4 regions of the Paenibacillus sp. FSL F4-0097 genome follow, and region 1 is predicted to be linked to each of the others. Evidence: predicted binding sites of a transcription regulator. Region 1 holds the regulator's gene; each other region holds the start of a gene.
The links. Region 1 encodes Rex, which represses fermentation and respiration genes when NADH is low (regulators of the CRP and FNR family bind a similar motif). Its sites were predicted from a motif close to TTGTGAAATATTTCACAA; they were not measured.
Positions count from the first base shown of each region.

Region 2: MHH86_RS30940 (cytochrome ubiquinol oxidase subunit I) is a predicted target of Rex. The motif match lies at 2,640-2,657, and genes of this name have one in related genera.
Region 3: adhE (bifunctional acetaldehyde-CoA/alcohol dehydrogenase) is a predicted target of Rex. The motif match lies at 4,055-4,072, and genes of this name have one in related genera.
Region 4: scfA (six-cysteine ranthipeptide SCIFF) is a predicted target of Rex. The motif match lies at 2,927-2,944, and genes of this name have one in related genera.

Region 1 covers NZ_CP151965.1:4,596,376-4,602,207, forward strand. The annotation lists gene MHH86_RS20610 (hypothetical protein) at 1-526, opposite strand, end outside; gene MHH86_RS20615 (DUF5590 domain-containing protein) at 937-1,455, opposite strand; gene MHH86_RS20620 (amidohydrolase) at 1,627-2,928, opposite strand; gene MHH86_RS20625 (redox-sensing transcriptional repressor Rex) at 2,915-3,568, opposite strand; gene dinG (ATP-dependent DNA helicase DinG) at 3,699-5,832, opposite strand, start outside.
Region 2 covers NZ_CP151965.1:6,903,036-6,908,867, reverse strand. The annotation lists gene MHH86_RS30955 (trypsin-like peptidase domain-containing protein) at 309-1,556, shown strand; gene MHH86_RS30950 (cold-shock protein) at 1,976-2,176, shown strand; gene MHH86_RS30945 (cold-shock protein) at 2,269-2,496, shown strand; gene MHH86_RS30940 (cytochrome ubiquinol oxidase subunit I) at 2,719-4,122, shown strand; gene cydB (cytochrome d ubiquinol oxidase subunit II) at 4,109-5,125, shown strand; gene cydD (thiol reductant ABC exporter subunit CydD) at 5,125-5,832, shown strand, end outside.
Region 3 covers NZ_CP151965.1:4,877,439-4,883,270, forward strand. The annotation lists gene pflB (formate C-acetyltransferase) at 1-1,103, opposite strand, end outside; gene adhE (bifunctional acetaldehyde-CoA/alcohol dehydrogenase) at 1,358-3,979, opposite strand; gene MHH86_RS21985 (extracellular solute-binding protein) at 4,385-5,832, opposite strand, start outside.
Region 4 covers NZ_CP151965.1:791,206-797,037, reverse strand. The annotation lists gene MHH86_RS03500 (hypothetical protein) at 1-387, opposite strand, end outside; gene MHH86_RS03495 (helix-turn-helix transcriptional regulator) at 539-784, shown strand; gene scfB (thioether cross-link-forming SCIFF peptide maturase) at 1,235-2,629, opposite strand; gene scfA (six-cysteine ranthipeptide SCIFF) at 2,752-2,901, opposite strand; gene MHH86_RS03480 (response regulator) at 3,514-4,296, opposite strand; gene MHH86_RS03475 (sensor histidine kinase) at 4,271-5,832, opposite strand, start outside.

The DNA of each region.
Region 1 (5,832 bases):
CCCCCAATGTCGCAGGTTTGCGCGGCAAAATAATAAATTTGCTTTCTTTTCCATTACTTAAGCTTACATAGACATTATTGTCGTCAATTTCTGTTGAGGCTATCACATTTTTATATTGCGGATATTGCGCTTTGAGTCCATCAAGTTCTGTGGGTATAAGTGTATATTTACGGCTCTCCATGGCTTCAGCTACAGAGAACATCGCTTTATCCCAGTATTCATCCAGCAGTTCACTGGAGTTCTGTTCTACATCAAGTTTCAGTGTACGTCCATCAATCATCGATTTTCCTTCTTTAGAGACGTACTGAACCAGTTCACGTAATTTCGTGCCTGGCTGGAGATCAAGTTTCAAAGTGACCTCATTGCGGTTAATACTGATATGAGAATCATTGACGCCCTCATATTGAGATACAATCTTCTGAAGTGGTTCCTGCATTGCAAACTGACGATACAAAAAGAAGCCACCAAACAATAGAGTAGCCGACAGTAGAGACGTTATCAGCACAGGTACAAGACGTAATTTCAAGAAACGTCCTCCTCTCAAAGATGACAAAATATAAAGCTCAGTATAATAATTTATAGCTACTTGAGAGCTCATCAGAGAGACTGAAGTCTCTTATTGCTGTTCTAATTACAAGTAGTAGTATATCACAGGTGTATATACTAATTTCAAAATAAATGTGAATATATTTAAAATTTAATTTTTTAAATATTTCCATCAATACCAAATATATTCCTCGTTTTCGACAAAATCGGCCTTGATTTTTAATCAATCGGCCTATTTTTGTATGTGAATTTAAGAGAATATTCGGTGATAACCACCCATTCAGTATATCACTTAGTATATCACTTTTGTACATCAAATAAATGTAAACAAGCGAACTTATAATAAGTTCGCTTGTTTACATTGCCACCCTTAATTTCCTTATGTTCGGCTTAACTTTTAGGTAAACTGTAACCTTCACCCATTCGGGACCCATCCGAAAACCGATAAAATTGATAATAATACCGACCGCTCTGTTTATAAAAAAGCTGCCAAGCATACTCTCCGTTATATACTCCCGGCAGCAAGCGTTCAATCGTTATGTCCGGAAGATCAGCTTTGATAATGCCGCGTATTTGGGCTTCTGAGGTTCCTTTACTTAGTTCCTCAGCAAACACTGCGTCGTCGCCTTCAGCAAATTTTCCATCTACCGTAAAGCGGACCCAGACCATAAGAGCAGTCCCGGCTTCATTTTTTCCTGTTAAAACCCAGTACACTGCATTTTCATCCCAAACCGATTTTTGTGCTTTGGTTACCTCTGTTAGACCCGCTCTGGTTTTGGCAACATCCTTGGCGATATCCCGCTCGTTCCATTGATCTTTCATAATATAGGCATAGAACTGGATAAGTCCAAACCCCAGGAGCAGAATCAGAACTGACCCCAGGAGGATCCATTTTTTCCTTTTCTTCAAGGTACAGCTCCCTTTCTAGTAATATATCTTTTTTGATTATATAACACACCCGCGTGTTTATCCAAAATTTCATAATTTTCTAGCTTTCCCAGCCTTAAAATGTACAAAAGGCCGCAACTTTTGCTAAAAGCAAAAAGTCGCAGCCTATTATTTATTCGTTATTCTCCAGACTTAACGCTTCAATAAACCTTCGAAGGCTTCTTGCGCTTTACGCCGGATAGCTTCCTCATCCAGGGTTAAGCATTGTCCATGCTTGATGACCTGTTTACCATTCACCCACACATGCTCAACATCCTTAGCGCTAGCAGAGTAAACTGCATGAGACAACAGATCTGTGTGTGGCAGCAAATGCGGCTGATCTATATCAATTGCAATGAAATCAGCTTTCATCCCAACAGCAAGTCTACCTACATTATTTAAAAAGATGGACTGGGCGCCATATTCTGTAGCCATACGTAGAGCTTCTGGAGCTGGAACAGCCGTTGGATCACCGCTGACACCCTTATGAATGAGAGCTGCAAGCCGCATCTCTTCAAACATATCCAAGTTATTGTTGCTTGCCGCGCCATCCGTGCCAAGAGACACCTTCACACCAGCTTTTAGAAGATCAGTAACCCGAGCCACTCCGCTAGCCAGCTTCAAATTACTGCCCGGATTATGAGAGACACCCACATTATGGCGAGCCAAGATCTCAATCTCTTCATCATTTAAATGAACACCATGTGCAACTATCGAGGGACGTGTGAACATTCCAAGCTTCTCTAAGTGAGCTACAGGACGCAACCCGTAATCCGCCACATTTTGTTCCACTTCACGTTTCGTTTCGGACATATGCGTATGCATCGGTAAATCCAGATCATGCGCTGCCTGCACGAACTTAACCAGGAAGTCCGGAGGGCAAGTATAAGGGGCGTGCGGCGAGATCATAGTAGTAATTCTACCGTCAGCCTTTCCATGCCAGTTACGGGCAAAAGAAATCGCTTCCGCAAGCTTGTGATTCTGTACATCCTCTGGACATAACCCAATCACACCACGCATCAATACGGAACGGATACCTGATAACTCAGCTACCTCAGCTACTCGGTCCATATGATCATACATATCGAGGAAGGTCGTAGTTCCACCCTTCAGCATTTCCAATACAGATAAGGAGGTTCCCCAGTATACATCATCACCGGTGAACTTTTCCTCCATCGGCCACATCTTCTCCTGAAGCCACACTTGTAGCGCTAAATCATCTCCATATCCACGCAGCAAAGACATCGCCGCATGACCATGTGTGTTTACAAGTCCAGGCATGAACAGCAGACGGCTGCCATCAACCACTTGCACTCCAGCTTCCATCTGAGGCTCTTCTTTTCCTATGTAAGTGATTAAATCATCTTCAATAGTCATATATCCACTCAGAACCGGCTCATCCGTTCCCGGAGTCAGAAAATACCCGCCCTTAATTATCGTTTTATTGTTGTTCATGTTCGCTTTCTTCCTTTCCATCCCGCAAGTAATACGCAAGACTTTGCAGATCAGTTGTAAAATCAGCTGCATGCACCCGGATATTCGGTGGTGTCTTCAGAATCACAGGGGCAAAGTTCAAAATTGCTTCAATCCCAGAAGAAATGAGAATATCTGCTACATTTTGAGCTTCTGAATCAGGTACGGTAATAATGGCAATGCGAATACCTTGCTCACGAATCGTGCTGCCTAGTTCATCCATTGGTTGCACAGTAAGGGAGTTGATCTTACGTCCAACCTTAGGAGCGTACGAATCAAATATAGCGGTGATTTTCATAGTATCTTTGAGATATGCATTGTAATTAGACAAGGCATGTCCGAGATTACCTGCTCCAACTAAAGCTACATTAAGCTGTTGATCCAGCTTCAGGATATGACGGATTTTCTCAATAAGATACGTTACATCATAGCCGATACCTTTTCTGCCGAAGTCACCAAAATACGCTAAATCCTTACGAATCTGTGCGGGATTAAGATCAAGCTTTTGTCCAAGTTCCTGAGAGGAAACTGTTAATATTTCGCGATTCTGGAGATCATTCAAAAAACGCAAATACACAGGTAGTCTGCGAACAACGGCTTCTGATATTTTATCCGATTTCATATTTTTCCTCCTAAAAATAGTAATGTTCTTGTGAAAATCCATATTCAAACGTATACCTCTCCTTATTAAGGGCGGTACTGTAACTTACCGCCCTTAAGGATAAGGAGGAGCTAAACTGAAGACGAGCATTTTAAGAAGCGCCGCCATCCTCTAGCCATTCCGCTATGCGGGGGACCATTTGATCAGTCAGCATATGCTCCATTTTGGGACCAGGCAATGAATAAAGGAAATACTTCCCGTAATGAGATTCAATAACCCTTGTATCATAAACAATAACTATTCCGCGATCCTGCGCCGTGCGAACCAGTCTTCCGAATCCCTGCTTAAAGCGAATAACCGCTTGAGGAACAGACAATTTCATGAACGGATTCTTCTTCTGAGCCTGCAATAACTCCGACTTCGCTTCCGCCAACGGGTGATTCGGCGGTTGAAACGGAAGTCTCACGATGGCCAGGCAAGTCAGTGCTTCACCTGGAATATCTACACCTTCCCAGAAGCTGCTCGTCCCCAGCAGAACGGATGCTGCACTGTCCTGAAAGCGGCGGATCAGCTTGCTCCGGCTGCCACCTTCCACGCCTTGACCAAGCACCGTAATCTCTTGTGAGGCCAAAGCCTCTTTAAGCGGATCATATACCTGACGCAGCATTTTATAAGAAGTAAACAGAACCAGCATCCGCCCACGTGTTGTTTTGGCAGCTTCTGCTAACGACTGTACGAGTGTATCGACAAATCGAGCATCGCCCACACTGCCCTTCACACTAGGAAAATCACGCGGTATAACTAGAAGCGCCTGCTCGCGATACTTAAAGGGAGAAGGAAGGAGTGAGGTCATTAGACGTCCCTCTTCCGCAGCTTCGTTAAGTCCGAGATTATCAATCATAAACTGAAAAGATTTATCTACAGACAGCGTCGCCGAGGTAAGCACGATGCTTTTTTTCTTATCGAAGAACAACTCTTTAAGCTGGCTGCTAACATCCACAGGGACGGCATACATCTGCAGTGATTTGCTGCGGTAATTTCCATTTGCCTCCAGCCAATATACTACATTATCGTCATTCAGCCCCATAAAGAATCTTACTTGCTCACGTATGGAAGCCAAATCCTTAAATAAACCGCTAATATCAGTAACAAGACTGTCTGCTGAGGATTGGCTTTCCTGGTCACGCATCTCATTAAGCATTTTATCACCCTTACGGATGATGTCGCTTAACGTCAGATTCATAGTGTTCTCAAGCGCAACTAATTCATCCCAATCCTTCGACTTACGGGCGGGAAGCAAACGCATAACCAGTTGTCCCGCTTCCCCTGCTGCTGCATCACTGCGTTCCGGCAAAAGGCTGAACAGCTTGTCGCTGAGTGCATCCCAGGTTTCTTTGACAGTAAGCAGATCCGGGTAGATCCGATCGATGACTCCGCTCCATTCTGAAGCCTCTTCACTGCCTGACGACTGTAAGATCTGGCGCAGAGCAGGAAGCTGTCCGTTTCGGCTATCTTTATACAGTCGCGATAACGTGTGTGCCACAGTGAAATGCTTCATATGCATGCCAAGATGTTTACCAGCCACATCTTCTAAATGATGTGCTTCATCAATTACAAGATGCTCGTAAGCTGGAAGCAGCTGGTGCCCAGCTTTAACATCTGCGAATAGCTTGGAGTGGTTCGTAATGACCACGTCAGCAATCCCAGCTTCATGCTTGGCCCTATGATAATAGCATTTGCGGAACCAAGGACAGGAACGTCCCAGACAGGAATCGGTATCGCTTGCCACCGTCTCCCAGAAATCACCGCCCCGGCCGCTTAAATTCAGCTCTTCATCATCCCCTGATTCACTTTGAGTGAGCCATACGATCATCTGAGCTGCAGTAAGCGCATCTTCCCTTGGGCTTATAAAGTCCTTTTTATTAATTTTATGCTCAAACTTACGCAGACACAAATAATGTCCTCTTCCCTTAAAAATAGCAGCTTTAAACGGAAAAGGAACTACCTGCGTTAACAAAGGGATATCCCGCTCGCGCAATTGGTCCTGCAGATTAATGGTATGAGTGCTGACCATGACTTTTTCATTGGTGCGAACGCTTTGATAAATGGCAGGCAACAAATAACCGAGCGATTTACCGGTTCCTGTGCCCGCTTCGATCAGTAGGTGTTTGTCTTCGGCAAGTGCCGTCATCACCTCATTGATCATAATATCCTGAGCTTCCCGGCTTTCATACTGCGGTAATGTGTCTCTAAGTCGTTTGGTTACTTCGTCCATATAATCAGTA
Region 2 (5,832 bases), 2.3 Mb from region 1:
AGGAAAATCCCGAATTGCAGGTTGCCTGTGATACAATTAAAAGCGTGATGAGCAAAGCTAAAATTTTAGGGACACTTCTATTTTATTGTAGTCTTTTAAGTTGCAAAATATTCCTAATAGAGAAGATATATTAAAAGATTATCATAATCTAACGATTGATCGAAACTCTTGTGGGGTTAATGGATAAAGTGAAACTTTTTAGTGATATTTGGAGTCTAATGGTTACAGAGGTTTGGTTCGGACGTGGTTGCTATAGGTTCAGGTCTTAACAACAGTGAACGCTTGGCAATAGAAGGGGGAGATTTTCGGTGGGATTGTTTGATGATGATTTCTATTCAACTAAAGTTTCGCGGTCCAGAGGGGATGAAGCATCAAAGGGATCGTTTGCTAACCGTAGACATTCTGTACGCAGATCGCGTAAAGGGCTATCTACCTGGCAAATATCCGCCGTTTGCTCCTTAGTCAGCGCTGTGGTGGCAGTTCTGTTATTCAGTATGTTTACAGGCCAGATGAGTCATGAGACTGCTCAAAAGCCGGTTGTAACAACTGGAAATGTTGCCCCAAGCAGTAGTGATCCATTTGACCGGATTATTCAAGCTGCTGCCACGGTTCGCCCTGCAGTAGTAAGTATTATCAATCATAAAGAAGATAATGAAGAATTAAACATTCTGGATGAGTCCGCACTAGGCTCAGGAGTGATCTATAAAAAGACAGGAAATAAAGCATTTATCATTACCAATAATCATGTCATCGAAGACTCCGGTAATCTCGAGGTAGTTACAGTGAACGGAGAGACCCGTAAGGCAACACTCGTTGGAACGGATAAAGTAAGCGACATTGCGGTACTCTCTATTGATGCCAAAGGAATCGATACCATCGCGCAGCTCGGTGATTCCTCTAAGCTTCGTCTAGGTGAAACGGTCATTGCTATCGGTAATCCGCTAGGACTTGGTGATACATTGACCTCGGGGATTGTTAGCTATACTGAACGGATGGTTCCCGTATCCCTTAATCAGGATGGAGTATATGACTGGGAACAAGAAGTGATACAGACTGATGCGGCGATTAATGAAGGAAATAGTGGCGGCGCGTTAGTGGATCTCGATGGCAAGGTCATTGGAATTAACACGATGAAGATTTCAGATACGGGTGTAGAGGGTCTGGGTTTTGCAATTCCTGCGAATCATGTGATAGATATCGCTAATGAGCTGGCTGAAAAAGGGCATATTGCCCGTTCGTACTTGGGTGTATATTCAGTTGATTTGAACAATCCGTACGTTCCACTAGCAGAAGATCAACGCAATGAATTGAACCTGCCGAACAGTGTTAAGGATGGAGTAGTTGTTCTAGAAGCCGTTGGCCCTGCGAAGGAAGCTGGACTGCAATTCAATGATGTCATTACCAAATTTAATGATCAATCCATCATATCTACCCTTTCTCTTCGCAAGTACTTATATAATCATACGAAGATCGGTGATGATCTGAAAATTACTTACTATCGAAACGGCGAGGCCAAACAGGCAACAGTTAAACTTCTTGAAAAACCACAGGAATAATATGCTGGAAGTCGGTATATAATGATATAGCAGTTACGACAAGTAGAGCGGACTACCCCTTCGATTCCGAGGGGGTACCTTCTTGAAAAAGCGGATAAAAGTAACGTTTTTGGGAAAGCTATTTTTCTAAAACCATGATAATTATGCCAGAAAAAGGATCTATTTAGGGAATAAACACTAAGTGGCAGCCCTTACATTGGAAGGTAATACTTATTAGGGCAAAACCGGATATATTCGGATGCTTGCTTGCCTTTGCTAATCAGGTGTGGTAATATGATATCAATCATACATTTAGTCCCTAATTCTCGCATTGAAAAGGGCTGTCATATTTGGTAATACAACCTTTTTCAATGTGTGAATTTTTTCTTTGTTTGAAGATAAAAAGAACATATTAATTTAAATTTGTGGAGGTAACACACATGCAAACAGGTACAGTTAAATGGTTCAACGCAGAAAAAGGATTCGGATTTATCGAAGTTGAAGGCGGAAGCGACGTATTCGTTCACTTCAGCGCAATCACTGGCGACGGCTTCAAAACTTTGGACGAAGGCCAACGCGTTGAATTCAACGTTGTTCAAGGCAACCGTGGACCACAAGCCGAAAACGTTGTAAAACTGTAATAATAGAAGAAACCGTCCCAGCTTGTGAAAGTTGGGACGGTCTTTTTATATCTAGTTACTCACTATTGACTTACAGGATGGGAGGAACGGCAATGAACTACCGGAAGAAACCTTTGGAAGAAATACCGGAAGAAAATACCGCAATTTGGGCATGTACCAATGAGGGATGCAACGGATGGATGAGGGATAATTTCGCATTTGAACATGCGCCTTCTTGCCGTCTATGTGACTCTCCAATGGTTCGCAGCACGAAGATGCTACCCCAATTGCTTAATTCGAATGGCGATCTCAAATCGCTGAAGAAGGGTATTTCCATCTAACCAATACCTAAATGAGTCAAGCATTTAATAGAACGACGAACCACTCAAGACGGGTAAACCGTCTTATTTTTTTTGCTTTCTTTATGCTAAATTGTGATCTTTGTCACAAATCATTTGAATTTCACCGTTAAATGACTATCTTTATGTGACATTTATCACAAAAAGAAGCTTAAATTTTTGACAGAATATAATTAACGAAAAGGGGAGAAGGAAGGGACAAATATGGATACAGTAATGCTGTCGCGTATACAATTTGCGTCGACGACAATATTCCACTATTTCTTTGTACCGGTATCAATCGGACTAGCGCTCTTGATTGCAATCATGGAGACAATGTACGTTAGAAAAGGTAATGAAGAGTACAAAAAAATGGCGCAGTTCTGGGGAAAGCTATTCCTCATCAATTTTGCAGTAGGGGTAGTTACAGGGATATTGCAGGAATTTCAGTTCGGGATGAACTGGTCCGATTATTCACGTTTTGTGGGTGATGTATTCGGGGCTCCACTTGCAGTTGAGGCATTGGCAGCCTTTTTCCTGGAGTCTACTTTTATTGGGATATGGATATTCGGCTGGGATAAGGTATCCAAGCGAGTACATTTACTGTCCATCTGGCTGGTAGCATTCGGTACGATGTTATCTGCATTCTGGATTCTAGCGGCTAACTCTTTTATGCAGCATCCTGTGGGTTTTGAGATAAATAATGGACGTGCAGAAATGAATGATTTCTTCGCGCTTATTACGAACGGACAATTGCTGGTTGAATTCCCACATACAGTACTGGCTGCTTATGCAACAGGTGCTTTTCTTGTAACAGGTATTAGTGCTTATAAAATATTGAAGAAACAAGAGGTTTCTTTCTTTAAGAAGTCTTTTCAGATTGCAGCTATCGTAGGGATTATTTCTTCTATTGGTGTAGCTGTTGCTGGTCACGCCCAAGCGCAATATTTGGTTGAAACTCAACCAATGAAAATGGCAGCTTCCGAAGGACTGTGGGGTAAGAGTGGTGACCCGGCACCTTGGACCGTATGGGCAAACATTGATCCAGAGAATCAAATCAGTACTGGAGAATTTCAAATTCCTTATATGCTGAGTTTCCTTTCATACAGTAAATTTTCCGGTGAAGTTAAAGGTATGCTTGAGCTGCAAGCGGAGTATGAGCAAACCTATGGCCCCGGTGACTATATTCCACCTGTACGTACGACATTCTGGAGTTTCCGGATCATGGTTCTAGCAGGAACGTTAATGATTGTATTGGGAATGTACGCTATGTACTTAATGTGGCGCAAAAAAATGGACCGTCCGAACACTTGGTTTATGCGGTTCATGTTATGGGGCTTGCTGCTTCCTCCGATTGCGAATACAGCCGGTTGGGTCATGACCGAATTCGGGCGTCAGCCATGGACGGTATTCGGACTGATGACAACGGAAGACAGTGTGTCGCCTAATATTACAAGTGGTCAAGTTCTGTTCTCCGTGATTTCTTTTACAACGATTTATTTAATTCTAGGATTAGTGTTGGTCGGATTGTTTATTAAAGTGATTAAAAAAGGTCCTTATGCGATGGATAACGATCACGGCGATTCGAATGATCCATATAACGAGGAGGGTTCCCATGATATCTCTTAATGAATTGTGGTTTGTGCTGATTGCAGTTCTGTTTATAGGGTTCTTCTTCCTGGAGGGTTTCGATTTCGGCGTAGGGATGGAAACACAAATTCTCGCTAAAAATGATACAGAGCGCCGTGTTCTGATTAACTCGATCGGACCTTTCTGGGATGGGAATGAGGTATGGCTTATCACAGCTGCGGGTGCAATGTTTGCGGCTTTCCCGGAGTGGTATGCAACGCTGTTTAGTGGATTCTATATTCCTTTTGTATTTGCCTTATTAGCTCTGATAGCGCGTGGTGTCGCTTTTGAATTCAGAGGTAAACGTGATTCATTAGCTTGGAAAAGAACTTGGGATGCCTGTATCTTTATCGGCAGCTTCCTTCCACCATTCCTCTTGGCTGTAGTGTTTGCAAGCTTTATCAAAGGGTTGCCTATTGATGGGGATATGCAAATGTATGCAGGGTTCACAGATATCGTGAATGTGTACACTGTAGTAGCAGGGCTTACTGTTGTCCTTCTGTGCCTGGTGCATGGTCTCATGTTCACAACGCTGCGTACAGTGGGTGATCTACAGGCTCGCGCTCGCAAGTTGGCACAAAAATTGCTGATACCACTCGCAGCTTTATTTACTGCTTTTGTGATTATGACTTATAATATGACGGATATTTTCGAGCAACGTGGAACGGTTCTTATGATTATTGTAGCCCTGGGAGTTATCGCCTTTGTACTGTCCGGTTACTTCATGACGAAGAAGAAGGACGGCTACGCTTTTGGAATGACAGGAGCGGTAATGGCGCTTTCGGTAACTTCTATCTTTGTAGGATTGTTCCCGCGTGTTATGATTAGTTCAATTGATCAAGCTTTTAATTTGACGATCACTAATGCGGCTTCGGGCCATTACTCTTTGAAGGTAATGACGATTGTGGCACTGACCATCCTTCCGTTCGTATTGGGATATCAAATTTGGAGTTACTTTGTCTTTCATAAACGGGTTCACGAGAAGGAGCATCTTGAATACTAATGGATAAAAACTTGCTTGGGTATAAAGGAGTTAAGCCAGTCTTTCTGATTGTAGGCTTCCTTACCCTGGTGCAAAGCTTGTCCATACTTCTGCTGGCTAAATCGCTGGCAGAAGTCATCTCTGCGCTATTTGCGGGAGAACCTCTGAAGGAACAATGGGGCACTGCGCTATTGTTCCTTCTTGCATTTCTTGTGCGCCATGCTTGTGCTATGCTGATGAGCCGTGTCTCTTACCGCTTCGCGGAAGCAACGGGCAGCACTATGCGGAGGGAAATGATGGACAAGCTCTTCCAGCTTGGCCCTAGAATGGTGGGCGGGCGTGGAACCGGGGATCTTGTTACACTAGTGCTGGAAGGCGTAACTAAATTCCGCACGTATCTGGAAGCAATCATTCCTAGAATGGTAGGGATGTCTGTTACACCGGTCTTGGTGCTTATTTACGTCTTTACGATGGACACTACGAGCGGGATTATTCTTACGGTAACTATGCCGATTATTATTGTTTTTATGATTTTGATTGGGATGACGGCCCGTAAGCAAATGGATCGGCAGTTGAAATCATATCGCACATTATCTAATCATTTTGTAGACTCACTACGTGGGCTAGAAACATTAAAATTTCTAGGACGAAGTCGTAGTCATAGCGACAGCATTGCTACGGTCAGCGATCGTTATCGCTCGGCGACCATGCGTACGCTGCGAGTGGCC
Region 3 (5,832 bases), 280 kb from region 1:
TCCGGAGCTGGACCCAAGTTGTACAGGGTGTTCAAGAAACGGAAGCTGTTCTTGGTAACACGAGTTGTTCCGTCTTCAGCCATACCACCGATGGATTCAGTTACCCATGTTGGGTCACCGGAGAACAGATCATTATAGTCAGGTGTACGCAAGAATTTCACGATACGCAGTTTCATTACGAAATGATCGACGATTTCTTGTACTTGTTCTTCAGTCAAAGTACCTTCAGCAATATCGCGTTCTGCATAGATGTCCAAGAAAGAGGACACACGGCCTAGGGACATCGCTGCACCATTTTGCTCTTTAACTGCTGCAAGATACCCGAAGTATACCCATTGAGTAGCTTCTTTGAAGTTGGTCGCTGGTCTGGAAATATCCATACCATGAGCGGCTGCCATTTCTTTCAATTCGCCAAGTGCACGAATTTGCTCGGACAGCTCTTCACGCAAACGAATAATATCTTCAGTCATGGAATCAACTTCAAGCTCAGTTTGTTGTTGTTTTTTGTCTTTAATGAGGAAATCAATACCGTACAGAGCAATGCGGCGGTAGTCGCCGATGATGCGTCCGCGGCCGTAAGCATCAGGAAGACCTGTAATTACGCCGGATTTACGCACAGCTCTCATGTCTGGTGTATATGCATCAAATACGCCTTGGTTATGCGTTTTGCGAATGTTCGTAAACATGTCAACGATGTTTTGTGGAAGCTCGAAGCCGTAAGCCTTCGTAGCATCAACCATCATCTTGATCCCGCCGAATGGCTGGATGGAACGTTTGAAAGGAGCATCAGTCTGTACGCCTACAATTTGTTCCTTGTCCTTGTCAATGTAGCCTGGAGCATGTGAAGTGATTGTGGAGACAGTATCTAGGGAAACATCCCATACGCCGCCTCTTTCTCTTTCTTCCTTGCTCAATTGGGAAATAATCTTCCACAGTTCAGTTGTGTTACTAGTAGGTCCTACGAGGAATTCTTCGTTTCCTTCATAAGGCTTAATGTTGCTTGCGATAAAGTTGTTAACGTCAACTTTTCTGGACCATTTACCTTTTGTAAAACTTCTCCAACCGGATTTCACTTCTTGTACATCTTTTTCAATCACCGACATGCTAAATCCCTCCATCTATATTTATATTATATTTGTAGAGATCGCGGGCTTGAAGGTTGATCCCGTGTCTCGTGATCCCAAGAAAAATATGGTTGTTCGAAAATTCACAATCATTGTTCCATATATGGGACCGTTGTTTATATAAACATTTTAGTTTATTTTCTATAAATAGACTGTGACAAATATCACCTTTCCGGTGATATTTGTCACTTATATCTAATCCACAACCATCCTATTATCTACTTAACCAAATATTAATTATCAAATCTTCCGTAGAAAGCGTTACGATATACATCTGCAAGTTCAGATACCAGTGGCAGCTTAGGATTGGCAGTTGTACATTGATCTTCAAATGCACGGTCAGCCAAGTAATCTACATGGGATTCAAAATCCTTAGGATCAAAGCCCAATTGTTGGAAGGATTCTTCGATACCCAGTTTTTTGTTCATGTCGCGAATAGCATTGATCAGGCTAGTTACACCTTCTTCAGTTGTGCGAGCTGGCAATCCCAGAATACGGGCGATTTCTGCATAACGCTCGTCAGCTACGAAGTGTGAATATTTAGGGAACGAAGCGAACTTCGTAGGTTTCTTAGCATTGTAACGAATAACGTGTGGCATAAGGATCGCATTAGTTCGACCGTGAGCAGTGTGATATTGACCGCCCCATTTATGCGCCAAGCTGTGGTTAATACCCAGGAAAGCATTAGCAAAGGCCATACCAGCAAGTGTTGATGCGTTATGCATTTTTTCACGGGCAACTCTGTCGCCTTCAAGAGCCGATTTTTCAAGGTATTGGAATACCAATTGGATTGCTTTAATTGCCAGACCATCCGTGTAGTCACTCGCCATAACAGATACATAAGCTTCGATGGCATGTGTCAATACGTCCATACCTGTATCAGCTACAGCAGTTTTTGGCAAGCTATATACGAACTCTGGATCAATGATAGCTACGTCTGGAGTTAGCTCGTAGTCAGCCAAAGGATATTTAGTGTGTTGTTCAGTTGTTTTATCGGTAATAACTGCGAAAGATGTTACTTCCGAACCTGTACCCGAAGTAGTTGGAATCGCTACAAACTTAGCTTTGTTTCCAAGTTTAGGGAATTTGTAAACCCGTTTACGGATATCCATGAATTTTTGTTTCAGACCATTAAAGTCTGCGTCTGGATGTTCATAGAATAACCACATTCCTTTTGCAGCATCCATTGGGGAACCACCGCCAAGTGCGATGATGCAGTCCGGTTGGAATCTGTTCATCATTGCAGTACCTTTTTCAACTGTAGTTGTTGATGGATCTGGTTCAACTTCCGAGAACACTTCGATTGCTACAGGAGTTTGGCGTTGACGCAGGTAATGTTCAACTCTCTCAACATATCCAAGCTTAACCATCATTGGGTCAGTGATAATTGCGACACGTGTGATATCAGGCATTTTGGTCAGGTACTGAGTAGCGCCTTTTTCGAAATAGATCTTGTCAGGTACTTTAAACCATTGCATATTCACGGTACGACGATTCACCCTTTTCACGTTGATCAAATTGATTGCTGTAACGTTTTGCGACACGGAGTTACGACCATAAGATCCGCAGCCCAGCGTCAACGAAGGGATGTTAGTGTTATAGATATCGCCGATCGCACCATGAGTGGAAGGCGAGTTAACGAGAATACGTCCTGTTTGCAGACGGTTGGAGAACTTCATGATTACTTCTTCGTTGTTGGAGTGGATAGCCGAACTATGGCCCATACCACCAAATTCAACAACTTGTGCTGCGCGTTCGATACCTTGATCTGCGTTTTTAACTTTGTAGCAAGCAAGCACAGGACTCAATTTTTCAGCGGACAATGGATATTTAGTGCCTACACCTTCAAGTTCTGCTACCAGAATCTTAGTGCCGGCAGGAACTTGAATGCCGCACATTTCAGCAATTTTCACTGCGGATTGTCCAACGATTGCTGGGTTAACCGCACATTTATCAACGTTCATAGCGCCGCTAGTAAGTTTGGCAGCTTCTTCTTTGTTAACAAAGTAGCAGCCATTAGCGATCATTTTCTTTTTCACTTGATCAAAGATTGGTTCTTCGATAATAACAGCTTGCTCGGAAGCACAGATCATACCATTATCAAATGTTTTGGAAAGAATGATGTCCGTTACGGCTTGATCGATATCCGCGCTCTTTTCGATGAATGCAGGTACGTTACCAGGACCTACGCCAAGAGCTGGTTTACCACAGCTATAAGCTGCTTTTACCATTGCAGAACCGCCTGTTGCGAGAATAAGTGCAACGTCAGGGTTGTTCATCAAAGCGTTTGTTTTGTCCATCGTTGGCATTTCAATCCATTGGATACAATTCTCAGGTGCGCCAGCTTTTACAGCCGCATCATGAAGAATTCTAGCAGCTGCTGCACTACACTCTTGCGCAGATGGGTGGAAACCGAATATAATAGGGTTCCGTGTCTTAATCGAAATCAACGCTTTAAACATCGTGGTGGATGTAGGGTTGGTTACCGGTGTGATACCCATTACAATTCCGACGGGCTCAGCAATTTTTTGGAAGCTTTCATAAGCATTGTCTTCAATAACGCCTACTGTTTTATCGTATTTAATTCCGTGCCAGATATATTCTGTCGAGAAGATGTTTTTAGTAATTTTGTCTTCGTAAACCCCGCGGCCAGTTTCTTCTACAGCCAATTTAGCGAGGTACATATGTTTGTCGAGTCCAGCCAACGCCATTGCATGAACGATTGTGTCAACTTGCTCTTGATCCAGCGCCATGAATGCCTCATGTGCTTTTTTCGCTTTATCCACTAAAGTCTGAATATACTCTTCAGCGGTAGTTTGTTTAACTTGGGCGGCGACTTCGTTCTTAACTGCCATCTCCCTCGTCCTCCTGTCAATTTTTAGGTTGTTTTTCTCTACACATTTATCTTATCACATCATTTCCACCTTGTATAGTGAAATCTTTCACAAAGTATAAAGTTTTTTTGATTTGTTTTCAAAGCGCTTTCATTCAATCATATTATAGCTTTTTTACCATTATTTATGCTTTATTATTCCTTAAATTTAAAGTTTATGTTTAAAAAGACAAGAACTGATACCCATTTTCTACCTTTCCGCTCGCAAAAATATTTTAAAAAAGCAAATCTAATTTTGTTGACACTCTATTTTTCCATTGGCCTCTAAAAAATAGTCGGATGCCCCCCGTCGTGTTGATTTATAAAAATATCAATAATATAAACATAAAAAAACCGACTCCTATGGAGCCGGTTCTGTTCTTCCTAGCTATTCTACTTTAATTGTGTCGAAGAATTTCTCTTGCACTGTTTTGGCAGCAGCTTCAAGCTGTGTCTTGGAATCTGTTCCTTTTTTGGAGAACAGCTCTTGAATTACATTGGACATGGTTGCGTAGTAGTCCTGTGTATTGTATTGCGCTTCCGGTTTACCGTCCAGCAAACCTAAAATATCAGGGCTGTATTGATATACATTTGTATATTTATCATACACAGCTTTCGTTTTCTTGCCGAAGTCAGAATCTGCAGAATAGTAATCTAAGAGCGGCGGAATAAAGTATTTACCATCCGTTGTACGTTGTTGCAGAACCGCATCCAGTGCTTCTAGACCTTTATCGGAGAAGTAATCAAATGTAATATAACGGAATGCCATTTCTTGCTCGTCTGGTGTTGCATTTGGATTGATTACAAGGTAGTCACCACCAAGTACCCCGGTGTGTTTTCCGCCTTTTTCCATTGCAGGCATTGGATACGTAAGTACATCTTCTGGTTTCAGACCGCCTTGATTCAACGCTTGCTCAATAACACCGTCAGATCCAGCCATTACCATTGCTGTACGACTTTGTTGGAATGCGCCTACAGCATCACCCCAGCCCAGTGCCCAGTCCTGAGGAATCGCGTTTGCTTCCCATCTAAGTTTCTTGTAGAAATCCAGCGCTTTAATCCCAGCCTCAGAATTAAAAGTAGCTACAACCTTACCGCCTTCTATCTTCTGAATTTCACCGCCAGCTTCGAACAGGAAGTTGGTCCAGTTCCAACCTGCTTCATTCCCTTTACCCATTGGAGCAATACCGGAAATACCTTTTTTGGTATCAGCTACGCCTTTGGCGGTATTCAGCATATCATCCCAAGTCCAATCCATAGGTGGAACAGCAACGCCTTTTTCGTCCAGCATTTTTTTGTTGATCATTGTGGTTGTTACATAACCCTTTTGAGTTACGCCGAAGACTTTACCGTCAATGATAAATTGATTTTGGAGAACCGGGTTAATTTGATCCTTAAATTCGTATTTATTCCACAGATCCGTAATGTCAGCTACCCAGCCTTTTTCAACTAGGAATTTTGCTTCTGTAGCGTAGGTGTTAAAGAAGGTTGGAGCTTCATTCGCTGCCATTTTGATGCCGATTTCACTTACATTGTACTGCCAATCGTCTTTGACGATTTCAACATTCGGATATTCCTCTTGGAAACGTTTGATCTTGTCATCTTCCTGTGCTCTAACTTCGGTTAGGTCAGGGGTTGGATAGTGAATTTTGATGGTCACTTTTCTTTGTGTGATATCATCAGTTGGCGCTGCTGTAGCACTGCCAGCATTATCTGTTGCAGCATTCGTTGGCGCAGTAGTCGCTTCCCCTTCCTTGTTTCCTGTCGTGTTTCCGTTATTGTTATTACCGCCGCAAGCGGTTAACAACGATCCGGCCACAAGGAGGCTTAGTAGCA
Region 4 (5,832 bases), 3.1 Mb from region 1:
ATCCTCCCAATGCTCAAACTCTGGCATACGTGCAATGTCCATGGAGTCAAACAACGTTTGAAAAGCTTTGCGCTCTTCTTCAAAAACATGCCTAGGCTCGGATTGATGTTCAATCAGTGCGGTCACCTCATCCACTCGACCTTGAATCGTCTGTAAAAACCATGCAGGAAAGCTCAACATATCCCCTCCAAGATAGAAACTCAAACGAAATGACGCTGCATGTCCGTTTTTTTCTTGGTACATCCGATTAATCAGTTCGTCAACCTTACGACTCTGGGCCTGAACCGCTTCATTGCTGCTTAACGGAATTCCCTGCTCCAGTGATTGCTGTCCGAGTTCATTCAGCTTGCGCTTTTCCTCCTCATATTTGCACATCAGATGTTGCATTGCACCCCCACCTTCCGGGAAAAGCTATATCTGTAGACGATGTATGGAAATTTTAATGCGTTTATCGGTTTATCTTATTTTAATTCGATATCCGCATTAAAACAATACTTACCTCGCATACAATTTAGTTAAATTGTGAGGTGACACCAAAATGAGGCATCGCAAAGAGCCCCCGGGTGACAAAAATATCATTGGAACCCGAGTTGTAGCTATTCGAAAAGCTAAGCGAATGAAGCAAAAGGATTTCCTTGCCAGGTTGCAAACCTTCGGTTTAGACATCAGTCCAACCAGTTTATCGCGATTGGAAGGTCAATATAGACTTGTGCAGGATTATGAGGTGGTTGCCATTGCGAAAGCATTGGAGGTTTCTGTTGGAGAGTTGTTGGGGGAAGGTTAGTGAAGTGATAGTGGGAGATAACTCTCTGTTTTTGGAATAGATCGTTATTTTCATTTAAATAGATACTACATAGATCTGCAAATTTTTTATGCAAAATCCCTGAAGGGATTTATTATTCAGATATAGACACGTACCTACGACGTCCAATAAAATGGAGGCCTGAGGCAATATCTGACCCCCAGATTTTATCCTTCGGTCCGCTTTCAGGTGTCATTCATCGTGCTATGTAGACATCAAATAATACATAGCTAGAACAACGATATACCAACCTATCGCGTGGAATTCATTCTATAGATTCAAATTAAAAGACAATCAGTGATCTGCCCTTTGCAGAAACTGATAGTCTCTCTTGTCTTACAGTCCTTCTTCTCCGTACAAAAAAACCGAGAAATAACACCTTATTTTGAAGTGTCTATTTCTCGGTTATAGTTTATTCGTCCGTTACGTTAACTAGCTAGATTGCCCTTCCATCGCTCTAATAGATTCATCAACCTTCACCATCATGGAACATTCGACTCTTTTGCGGAAGACGTCACAGCTGAAGTCATAGGTTCCGACCAGGGAACCTGTCGCGTGCAGCGCATTGGCAGGACAACCGCCGCTGCAGTAGAGTTTAGCCCAGCAGTCCTTGCATTCCGGCTTCGAGTAGCAGTTGCTCTCTTGGAATTGACATTGCAGCTCTGGCTTTGTGATGCCATCCCAGAGGTTTCCCATGCTGTACTCTTCATCCCCTACGAACTGGTGGCAAGGAAAAAGCTCTCCCCAAGGGGTGACAGCAAGATATTCGGTTCCTGAACCACAGCCCGTGATTCTTTTCTGGATGCAAGGTCCTTCCGAGAGGTCAAGCATGTAATGATAAAAGGTAAATCCCTTGCCTTGCTCACCACGCCCGATCATTTCCTTCGCGAGAATTTCGTACTGGTTATATATCTCCGGGAGGTCCTCCTCGGTAAGTGCATAGGGTTCCCTTGGATCACAGATGACCGGTTCCATCGAGATTTTGTCAAAACCAAGGTCTGCGATATGAAATATATCATTGGTGAAATCAACATTGTTACGGGTATAGGTTCCTCGTACATAGTACTCTTGGTCCCCGCGCTTACGAACGAATTCCTTGAACTTCGGAAGAATATGATCGTAGCTGCCTTTTCCGTTAACCGTTTGGCGAAGCCGGTCATGAACCTCTTTTCTTCCATCCAGGCTTAATACGACATTGTACATTTCCTGATTTAAAAACTCGGTGACCTCATCGTTCAGCAGCATCCCGTTCGTCGTGAAGGTGAAGCGGAACTTCTTTTTGTATTCTTGTTCTTTGCTTCTTGCATAAGCTACGATCTGTTTAACCACTTTCCAGGCCAAGAGCGGTTCCCCGCCGAAAAAGTCGATGTCCAGGTTTCGATGATGACCCGAATTTTCAAGCAGGTAATCGATAGCTTTTTGTCCAACCTCATAGCTCATGATTGCCCTATCTCCGTTGTATTTCCCTTGGCTAGCGAAGCAATAGTCGCATGACAAATTACAGGTATGCGCAACATTGAGGCAGAGTGCCTTAACATAAGTTTTTCGTTTTTTTAAATCAAGCGAGAGGTTCTCATACTCATCTTTTGTAAAAAGCTGACCATCATTTTTAAGCGCCTCGATATCCGCGATGGTTTCTCGAATGTCGCTCTCGGAAATGCTTGAATCATCTTTATATTTCTCCAACAGCGTTGTCACGATTTTTTCGGCAGAGGTTTTCTCATAATCCGCTATAATTTCATATGCTAGGTCATCAACAACATGCACCGAGCCACTGTAGGTATCGAGCACGATATTGTATCCGTTTAGTTTATATTGATGAATCATACTTACTAATCAAGCTCCTTTTGCACACAAGTAGAAACGGCCTTGCCATCCTTTAGGGATAGTATCCATTTCTTAAAAATAGCCGCCCATCAGCAGAGCAATGGGCGGTAAAATTCCGAATCCTATCTGTTCATTGCATTTTCACACTTCTGGTTTGCAACGCCGCAGGAAGTTTTGCAAGCGGACTGGCAAGAGGTCTGGCATGCGCCGCATCCGCCGTGTTTTGCGGTATCCATCAGTTTGCGGGTGCTTAGTGTTACGATTCTTTTCACGATAAATAACTCCTTCTTTAATTTCTTGTGATCACTTTCACTTAATTTCCATGGAACATCGTAGCAACCTCACGTAAGTACGTCTATGATGCCCGTCACCTAACAGAGTAGAGAGGCATTAAACATATAAACAAAGTAGCATCAATGCTAATTCCCGTTCAGTCTTTCATGCTTGTGATCGTAGGATGCCGTAGCGGGAACCAGAGTCAGAGCAATACTAAAAAAGTGAAACAAAAAAGAGACGGCAATGATGCCATCTCCTTTAACAACATTTTTTCTCATAGTTGTCCGTAAAGTCCAATAAATATAAGGATCTCATAGCACTGTATCCTTCCTTACCAGTAGAGCGACACTCTCCACATGCGTGGGTAGACAGTGTGAACAAACTTATATGAGGAGCCCTAAGACACTTCCGGACATTTTATCTGCTCTTGAATATTCAATGAATTTATTTATTTTTATAATGTACTACGCCTTAGTTCATAAAAATATTGCACAATCGGATGCTTTAACTTCATCTTCTCGCTCATGTTTAAAATCCAACCGTTTTGATAGAAGGCGACTCCGAGCATAGCATCTATGGCATGCTGCAGAGGGACGAGAATAGCCCTCCTACCCATAACCGAACGGATGCTTTTTGTACTCTAAGGGGCTTGAGCCGACTCTATTTTTAAACACACGACTAAAATAGTACTGGCTCTTATACCCTACCTTCACGGCCAGATCCCCGATTTTGATATTCGGCATTACGTCATCCAGAATCTCCTTCGCCTTCGATATCCGAAGCTCGGTGACATAGTCAAGGAATGAAGCACCGATTTCTTGCTTCATTCGCTTGCTAAGATAGGTTTGGTTGATATGAAATAGCGCTGCTACTCGAGTAATAGACAGCTCCGGATCCTGATAATGACTGTCAATATACTCGGTCACTTTTTGGATAAGCACTGTTCCATCCCCTGTATACCCGGGAAGCTCCTGCTCTTTATCCACCCTGCCTTCATGTGAATGCAAAGGATATTTTGCCTGAAGATGCTCATCGATCCGATGAAGCAGCTTGTTCAGATCACTCTTCGGCACAGGTTTCAATACATAATCGAATGCTTGCAGTTGCACGGCTTGACGCGCATATTCAAAGTTATCGTACCCGCTGATGATGACAACCAGAACCGACGGGCAGCGTTCGCGCAATATATTCATCAGATCGAGCCCATTCATATTCGGCATGTTGATGTCCACAAGACATACATGTGGTGGGGCTTCCTCCACCATATTCAATGCTTCGTTTGCACTTTTCGCTTCTCCTGCAACCTCAAAAAGATACGGACTCTCCTCAATGTATTGTCGCAAGCCTTTGCGAATGATCGTTTCATCATCGACGATGACAATCTTCCACATCTTCATTCCACTCCCCGTCCAAAGGTATTCGAATGACCATAACGGTAATGCCATCTTCGCTCTTCACTGCAAGGCCATATGGCACTCCGTAAGCTAGTCGAATGCGATGGTTTACACTGTATAGCCCAAAGCCTGTGGCAGAACGATCATATGTATCATCAAGAAGGGCTTGATTCATCTGTTCAAGCTTCTCTTCGGGAATCATAACCCCATTATTTTCAACCTTAATGACCAAATAATCGGCCTGTTTATATGCTGTAATCGAAATTTTGCACTTTTGATCCCCAAGTGGCTTAATCCCGTGATAAATCGCATTTTCCACCAAAGGCTGCAGCATGAAGCGAACGACTTGGCACTGAGCAAGCTTTTCATCATATCGAAGCTCGTAGTCCAGAATCTCCTCATATCGCACACCTTGAATATGAAGATAACTCTCGACATGATACAACTCCTGATCAAGCAGAATGTAGGGACTGCCTGTGCCAAGCCCTAATCGGAAATACGCGCTAAGCGCTTCCACCATCTCCACCACATTGTCTGCTCCATGTTCCGTTGCCATCCACTGGATCGTATCCAATGTGTTGTATAAAAAGTGCGGCTTGATCTGCTCATGAATCAGTCTGAGTTCCATCTCCTTTCGGTCCTGCTCCACAGCGTATAATTGAACAAGCATGTCATTGAAGCTTCGTCCAAGATCGCCGATCTCATCCGAGCGCGTAACATCTGCTCGTATGGTTTGGTTGCCGTTCTGCACATTTTCCATTACCTGGCGAAGCGACTGAATTGGACGAATAATGGAAGAAGCAAGCAGCACCAGAAAGACGATAAACGCACTACCGATAAGAACACCTACCAGCAATGCAGTCCGCTGGGTTTTGATCACCGCTAACGATAGACTTGAATTCGGTACTTTGAGTACTAACTTCCAGCCTTCCACATTTTGAATTGGAGCCTCAAATACACTCATGTTCTTCTTATCTGCTGCCTCCTCCGCTCCATCTTCTTCACCCAGCTCTCTGCAATCGACGATAAGCTGGCCTGACTGGTCATATAGCATTACATCTTGAGCAATCTCCCTCATCTTCTTGACGGAGACGGCTGCGGCAATATAAGCTACCTCATCATTCACCGATGGATTCACGCGATAAAGAATGACGACGATTTCGGCTGCATTCGCTTTGGATACGATCGGATTGCTCACCACATAATTGGTATCTGAATTCAGCAGTTTTCGATAGTAGGGTCGGTTTAGTATCGAAAAAGGCTTGTCCTTTGCTGACCAGGAATTTCCGTGAATATCCACCACTCGTATGGATTCGTACTCTACTTGCTTCTTCGCCTCGAACTTATCGATCTCTTGCAGCAATTCATCTCGTGTCCAATGATGGTCCGAAGCTAGAGAAGCAAGCATGTCTATCTCACCGATGCGCTGATTAAACCAATAATCGATCTGGTCGCTGCGTGCATTAACCACTTGCTGCGTTAAATTCTTATTCAAAGGGACAACCGTATGGTTCATCTCCAAATATATTGTTA